Sphaerisporangium rubeum: one gene and its partner. The protein of the gene in region 2 interacts with the protein of the main gene of each other region in a pairwise test. Links are inferred from orthologs where the notes say so. Each region holds a gene or a part of one and is shown on either strand. Other genes may lie near its edges. The genes, in order: nth and aceE.

Region 1 (3,241 bases), 1.4 Mb from region 2 along the record:
CGGTATCCAGCGCGGCCACACGCCGTGCACCCGATGGCTCGATATCGTTGCGACATGGTATCGAGCGGGGGCTCCGGCGGATCACTCGCGAACGGGCCTCCAGGCCCGCGGACCGCGGGCCGTTCCACCGCCGGACCGGCCGGGCCGGAGGTCGGCGAGCTCATCGCGCGGGCCCTCGCCGACGACGACCCCGACGGCCAGGCACGCTGGTCCGCGGTGGCCCGCCTGCACGCGCGAGGGGACATCGAGACCTTCACCGCGGCGCGCCTGCTGTGCGCGAGCGACGTCCCCGCCGAGCGGGTCCTCGGCGTGGACATCCTCGGCGAGCTCGGCGGGCCGCTGCGGCCGTTCGCCGACAAGACGCTGGCGCTGCTGCGCCACCTCGCGGCCTGCGACTCCGACCTGCGGGTGCTGCACGCCGTGCTGATCGCGTTCGGCCACCTGCGCGACCCGCGGGCCATGCCGTCGGTGATCGATCTGTCGGAGCACCCCGACCCGTCGGTGCGGTACGGCGCGGCGTACGCCTTGTCGCGGGTGCTCGGCCGTCCCCCCGACCCGGCGGGCCTCGCCGCGCTGCGGCGCCTGGCCCGCGACCCCGACGACGACGTGGCCGACTGGGCCGCGCTCGGCCTGATCCTGTCCTAGCCCCGTTTCCGCGTATCGCCCGCGAAGACCTGGTTCATCGGGCCTAGCGCCGCGCCAGGCGGATCACTTCAGGTGGCAGGTCCTGCACCTGTGAGGCGTCCCAGGGGAGCGCGAACCCGGTGGCGGTGAGCACCGCGTCCAGGATGCCGGCGGTGAACCCCCACACGAGCATGCCGCGCACCCGGAAGGCGGGCCCCGCGCTGCCGCCGGGGAAACGCAGCCGCAGGCGGTTGGCGGGGTCGACGAGCTCGGCGACCGGCACTCTGGCCACCGACTCGACCTCGTCGGGGGAGGCGGCGTGCACGGCACAGGGGGTGTGCCACCAGCCGAGCACCGGCGTCACCCGGTTGTCGCTGCGGCCGAGGTACAGCTCGGGGAGCGTGCCGACGACCCGCACCCCGTGCCGGTCGAGCCCCGTCTCCTCCTCGGCCTCCCGCAGCGCCGCGCCGACCGGCCCGCCGTCGCCGGGGTCGATGCCGCCGCCGGGGAACGCGGGCTGTCCCGCGTGGTTGCGGCCGTTGGCGCTGCGCTGGATCAGCAGGATGTCCGGCCCGAGTGCCGACTCCCCGAACAGCAGCAGCACCGCCGCCGCGCGGCCCCTGCCGTCCGGTGGCCGCATCCACGGGGGGAGCGGATGCCGGTGGGGGTCCGTCGCCAGGTCGGTGAGCCAGCCGGGCACGGGAGCAGTCATGCGTACCTCCTCGCGGGAAGTCAACACCACCGGAACCCCGCTGCTTCCCCGCTCAGGAGAACGGCCCGGGACGTACCAGCTTGGCGGCCTGCGCGGGGTCGGTGGGCCCTTCACCGAAGGACGGGCACAGGTCCGCGAGCGGACAGACCCCGCACGCGGGCTTGCGCGCGTGGCAGACCCGCCGGCCGTGCCAGATGAGGTAGTGGGACAGCAGGGTCCATTCCTTCTTGGGGACCAGCTCCCCCACGATGTGCTCCACCTTGACCGGGTCGGTCTCCCCGGTCCACCCGAACCGCCGGGTGAGCCGGCCGAAATGCGTGTCCACCGTGATCCCCGGCACCCCGAAGGCGTTGCCGAGCACGACGTTCGCCGTCTTGCGGCCCACCCCCGGCAACGTGACCATCTGTTCCAGCGTCCGCGGCACCTCGCCACCGAACCTGTCCCGCAACGCCACCGACAACCCGATGATCGACTTGGTCTTGGCCCGGAAGAACCCCGTCGACTTGATGATCTCCTCGACGTCCTGCGGGTCCGCCGCCGCCAGATCGTCAGGCGTCGGGTACTTGGCGAACAACGCCGGCGTCACCATGTTGACCCGCACATCGGTCGTCTGCGCCGACATCACCGTGGCGATCAGCAACTCGAAAGCGTTGGTGAAGTTCAGCTCGCAGTGCGCGTCGGGATAGGTCTCGGCCAGGATCCGTGTGATCCGCCGTGCCCGCCGCACCAGCCCGAGCCGCGTCTCGCTCGCGAACCGCTTCGCCCTCGGTGTCACCTGCATCGCCATACGCGCCAGCGTACGGCCTCCCGCACCGTCACCGTCCGTCGAATCAGCCCGCCTGCCCAGGTGGTGTCCGTCCATCCGGGCAGGCGCCGCCGTCGAGTTCCTCACCCGGGCCGTTGTCCGCCACCGGGTGCCCTGCCGAACAGCCGTCCGTACCCGGTGATCTGCTGAGCGATTTCACCGGCACCGGCCAGGTGCAGAGCGTGCCAGAACAGGACCTGGTTGGCGGTCAGGACGGCGACGTCCAGTTCGCGCTCCAGCGCGTCGATGACGCCGACCGCGCGGATGCCGTTCCCGGCGACCAGGACGGCGTCGGGCCGGTGCTCGGCGACGATGGTGCGGATCCAAACGGACAGGGCCTGCGGAGTGATCAGCTTCTGGTTGCTCGGCAGGCCGCACGGACCGTGGTGGACGACCGTGAAGCCCTGCTCGGTGAAGTAGTCGGCGCCGAGGCCGGAGAGCCGATCGTCGAACCACGGCGGGTTCACGATCGCCAGCCTGTGCGCGCCGAGCACGTTGAGGCCGGTCACAGCCGCGGTGGTGGTACCCGTGAGCGGGATTCCCCGGGTGTGGCGCGCCAGCCGGTCGAACAGCGCCTTCTCACCGCTCGCCCCGAGGACGTAGGCGGAGCTGGTGAAGCCGAGCGCGATCGCGTCGAGCGGGGAGGCGGCCAGCAACTCCACCGCGTCGTCGATGTGCGGCGGCTCAACGAAGGCCCGCACCGGGTCGTGCGGGATCTTCGGGTCCATCTCGCCGCCGGCACGCATCGCGCCGAAATGGACACGCGAGCCGTGCAGGAACACGTCCTCGGGTGCCATCACCTGTAATTCGGACTCCGGGCCGACATCCGCGTGGGGTACGACCACGCCGATACGCGCTCTGGCCTCCCAGCCGTCCTTCTGTGCTCGGACGGTGTTCATCTGAGCGTCTCCTCCTCCTCGTCAGGGGTCAGGCGGACGCCTCGGCGGCCAGCGAGCCGCCGCGGACCGTGCGGGTGCCGCCGGCACTCAGGAAGCCGGGGTGTTTGCGACGCATGTTCTCCATCACGAACTCGTAGGGAACGTCGTCGAAGCCGCCGTGGTCGGCCAGGAACTCCATGCTTCGGCGACCCTGATCGTCAA
Region 2 (3,661 bases):
TGTTCATCGGCGGACGCGGCGGCCTGTGGTACCTCGTCGCCTGGTGCAGATTACGCCAGGACGTCCGGGTCTTCCGCCTGGACCGCATCGGCGCCGCGGCCACCACAGGCGAACCCGCCTGGCCACGCAGCCGGCTGGAACAGTACGTCCCCGACATCGCCGGCCTCGCCACCGAGGACCCGGTCCGGGACTGAGCGGCCCGGCGGGAACGCGGCGGCCCCCGCACGCCGTGCGTGCGAGGGCCGGGCGGAGAGGTGGTCAGACCCCCATGGACTGCGTCTCGTTGCTCTCGCGGGTCGGGTTCGCCGCGACCTCGGTGACGCCGTTCTTCAGGTGGTACCGCGAGATGGCCTCACGCAGCGCCTCCTGCTTGACCTCGCCGCGCCGCGCGAGCTGCGTCAGCACCGCCAGGGTGATCGACGCGGCGTCCACGTGGAAGTGGCGGCGCAGTGCCGAACGGGTGTCGGACAGGCCGAAACCGTCGGTGCCGAGCGAGGACCAGTCACCCGGCACCCACCGGGAGATCTGGTCGGGAACGGCCCGCATGTAGTCGCTGACCCCGACGAACGGCCCGGGGACGTCGGTCAGCACCTTGGTGACGTACGGCACGCGCTGCTCGGCCTCGGGGTTGAGCAGGTTGTGCTCGTCGCAGTCGAGCGCGTCGCGGCGCAGCTCCGACCACGACGGCGCCGACCACACCTCGGCCGCCACCCCCCACTCCTCGGCCAGCAGGCGCTGCGCCTCAAGGGCCCAGCGGCCCGCCACACCGGAGGCCAGGATGTTGGCCCGCGGCCCTTCGACCGCGGGGGCCGCGGCGAAGCGGTACAGACCCTTCAGCACGCCTTCGACGTCGAGGTCCTCCGGCTCGGCCGGCTGCGGGTACGGCTCGTTGTACACCGTGAGGTAGTAGAAGATCTCCTCAGGGTTCTCGCCGTACATGCGCCGCAGGCCGTCCCGCACGATGTGCGCGATCTCGAAGGCCCACGCCGGGTCGTAGGAGACCGCCGCCGGGTTGGTGGAGGCGATCAGCGGCGTGTGGCCGTCCTCGTGCTGCAGCCCCTCGCCGTTCAGCGTGGTGCGGCCGGCGGTGGCGCCGAGCAGGAAGCCCCGGCCCATCTGGTCGCCGAGAGCCCACATCTGGTCGGCGGTGCGCTGGAACCCGAACATCGAGTAGAAGATGTAGATCGGGATCATGTGCTCGCCGTGCGTGGCGTACGCGCTGCCGGCCGCGATGGTCGAGCCCATCGACCCGGCCTCGCTGATGCCCTCGTGCAGGATCTGGCCCTCGAGCGACTCCTTGTACGACAGCAGCAGGTTGCGGTCCACCGCGTCGTACGTCTGGCCGTGCGGAGAGTAGATCTTGGCGGTCGGGAACATCGCGTCGAGACCGAACGTGCGGGCCTCGTCCGGGATGATCGGCACGAACCTGGCGCCGATCTCCTTGTCCTTCATGAGGTCCTTCAGCAGGCGGACGAACGCCATGGTGGTGGCGACGTTCTGCTTGCCGGAGCCCTTCTTCAGGTCGGCGTAGACCTTGTCGCCGGGGAGCTTGAGCGGCTTGGCACGTACTACACGTTTCGGCAGGTAGCCGCCGAGGGCCGCGCGGCGCTCGCGCATGTAGGCGATCTCTTCGTCGTTCTCGCCGGGGTGGAAGTACGGCGGCAGGTCGCCCTCGAGGTCCTTGTCCGGGATCGGCAGGTACAGCCGGTCGCGGAACTCCTTGAGCTCGGCCTTGCTCATCTTCTTCATCTGGTGGGTGGCGTTGCGGGCCTCGAAGTCCTTGCCGAGGGTCCACCCCTTGATGGTCTGCGCGAGGATGACCGTGGGCTGGCCGACGTGCTCGCGTGCCGCCTTGAACGCCGCGTAGACCTTGCGGTAGTCGTGGCCGCCGCGCGACAGCTTGCGGATGTCGTCGTCGGACAGGTGCTCGACCATCTTGCGCAGCCGCGGGTCGTCACCGAAGAAGTGCTCGCGGATGTACTCGCCGGACTCCACCGAGTACGTCTGGAACTGGCCGTCCGGCGTGGTGTTCATCTTGTTGACCAGCACGCCGTCGACGTCGGCGGCGAGAAGCTGGTCCCAGTCGCGTCCCCACACGACCTTGATGACGTTCCAGCCGGCGCCGCGGAAGTACGACTCCAGCTCCTGGATGATCTTGCCGTTGCCGCGGACCGGGCCGTCCAGGCGCTGCAGGTTGCAGTTGATGACGAACGTGAGGTTGTCGAGCTCCTCACGGGAGGCGAGGCCGATCGCGCCGAGCGACTCCGGCTCGTCCATCTCGCCGTCGCCGAGGAAGCACCACACGTGGCTGCGGCTGGTGTCCTTGATCTTGCGGCTGAGCAGGTAGCGGTTGAACCGCGCCTGGTAGATCGCGCCGATCGCGCCGAGGCCCATCGACACCGTGGGGAACTCCCAGAAGTCGGGCATCAGGCGGGGGTGCGGGTAGGACGGCAGGCCCTTGAAGCCCTGCGACAGCTCCTGGCGGAAGGCGTCGAGCTGCGCCTCGTTGAGGCGGCCCTCCAGGAACGCGCGAGCGTAGATGCCCGGCGCGGCGTGACCCTGGATGAACACCTGGTCACCCGACTCACCGTGGTCCTTGCCGCGGAAGAAGTGGTTGAAGCCCACTTCGTACAGCGAGGCCGCCGAGGCGTAGGTGGCGATGTGGCCACCGACGTTGGTGCGGGCATTGGCCCGGGTCACCATCACCGCGGCGTTCCACCGGATGTAGGCCCGGATCCGGCGCTCGACGTACTCGTCGCCGGGGAACCAGGGCTCGCGCTCCGGGGGGATGGTGTTGATGTAGTCGGTGCTGCGCAGACCGGGCACGCCGACCTGATGCTCGCGCGCGCGCTCTAGCAGGCGCAGCATCAGGTAACGGGCTCGGCTCCGACCCTCCGTCTTGACGACGGTGTCTAGCGACTCAAGCCACTCCTGGGTCTCGCTGGGGTCGACATCAGGGAGCTGGCTGGGTAGACCGTCGCTGATGATCGAGAAACGCTGGCGTCCGGAAGCCACTGGGTCATCGCCTTCCGAGGATCGACTGGTAAGCCTCTGCATCGTTGTCTAGGTCGCCCTCCATCCTGGCCGGTTACTCCGGAAAGTGCATCTCTACCGTCCGGTAACCAAGATGTCCCTGCTGGCAGTGGGCCAGGCGTGGCCTAGACCACCGATGGTAGGACGTTTTCCCCCGACAATGACAATTGGCATCTAAGCATGAGACGTCCCGGCCTCGGCTCAGGGGTCGCCTCTGGGTGCCCCGCACCCCTCTGCCTCCCCCGCCGGGGGGACTCCCAACCCCGCTCGCGCGCGATGCGCGGCCGGACCGGTGTCACGAGCCTTGATCGTACGGCTCCCCGGGAGCCGTCCACACCGGAGGCTCCACTGATGAAACGTACAACCTTGATCATATCGGTGATGGCGCTGATCGCCGGCGCGGCCGGCTGCGCGTCACCGGCAGGCGGAGCGGGGACCTCCGCGAGTCCGGCCCCCCGGGTCGACGAGTTCGCCACCTTCAGGGAATTCTCCAGATGCGTGCGCGCCAACGGCATGCCGGGCTTCCCCGACCCGGTGCGAGGGGCCGACGGGAGGATCACCTTCCCGGTGCCGCAGGGTCACGGCAAGCTGCCGTCCACCAAGGCGACCGAGGCATGCCGATCCATCC

What was found.
Region 1: the proteins of aceE (region 2) and nth interact in binary tests that used the Escherichia coli proteins (3 or more experiments, as listed by UniProt). The link is inferred for Sphaerisporangium rubeum from one-to-one orthologs.

What each region holds. Positions count from the first base shown.
Region 1 is NZ_JACHIU010000001.1:894,725-897,965, reverse strand. Bases 254-3,182 are described here. They hold nth (endonuclease III), read right to left. Parts: upstream 2,118-3,182; coding sequence 1,389-2,117; downstream 254-1,388. Other genes in these bases: BJ992_RS03560 (transglutaminase-like domain-containing protein), read right to left, coding at 3,069-3,182; BJ992_RS03565 (maleate cis-trans isomerase family protein), read right to left, coding at 2,225-3,040; BJ992_RS03575 (NUDIX hydrolase), read right to left, coding at 689-1,336; BJ992_RS03580 (HEAT repeat domain-containing protein), read left to right, coding at 254-645. Outside these bases: more of BJ992_RS03580, read left to right, coding at 55-253; more of BJ992_RS03560, read right to left, coding at 3,183-3,241. UniProt on the Escherichia coli protein: DNA repair enzyme that has both DNA N-glycosylase activity and AP-lyase activity. The DNA N-glycosylase activity releases various damaged pyrimidines from DNA by cleaving the N-glycosidic bond, leaving an AP (apurinic/apyrimidinic) site.
Region 2 is NZ_JACHIU010000001.1:2,330,461-2,334,121, forward strand. Bases 59-3,407 are described here. They hold aceE (pyruvate dehydrogenase (acetyl-transferring), homodimeric type), read right to left. Parts: upstream 3,016-3,407; coding sequence 259-3,015; downstream 59-258. Other genes in these bases: BJ992_RS34210 (WYL domain-containing protein), read left to right, coding at 59-194; BJ992_RS09935 (hypothetical protein), read left to right, coding at 3,385-3,407. Outside these bases: more of BJ992_RS34210, read left to right, coding at 1-58; more of BJ992_RS09935, read left to right, coding at 3,408-3,661. UniProt on the Escherichia coli protein: Component of the pyruvate dehydrogenase (PDH) complex, that catalyzes the overall conversion of pyruvate to acetyl-CoA and CO(2).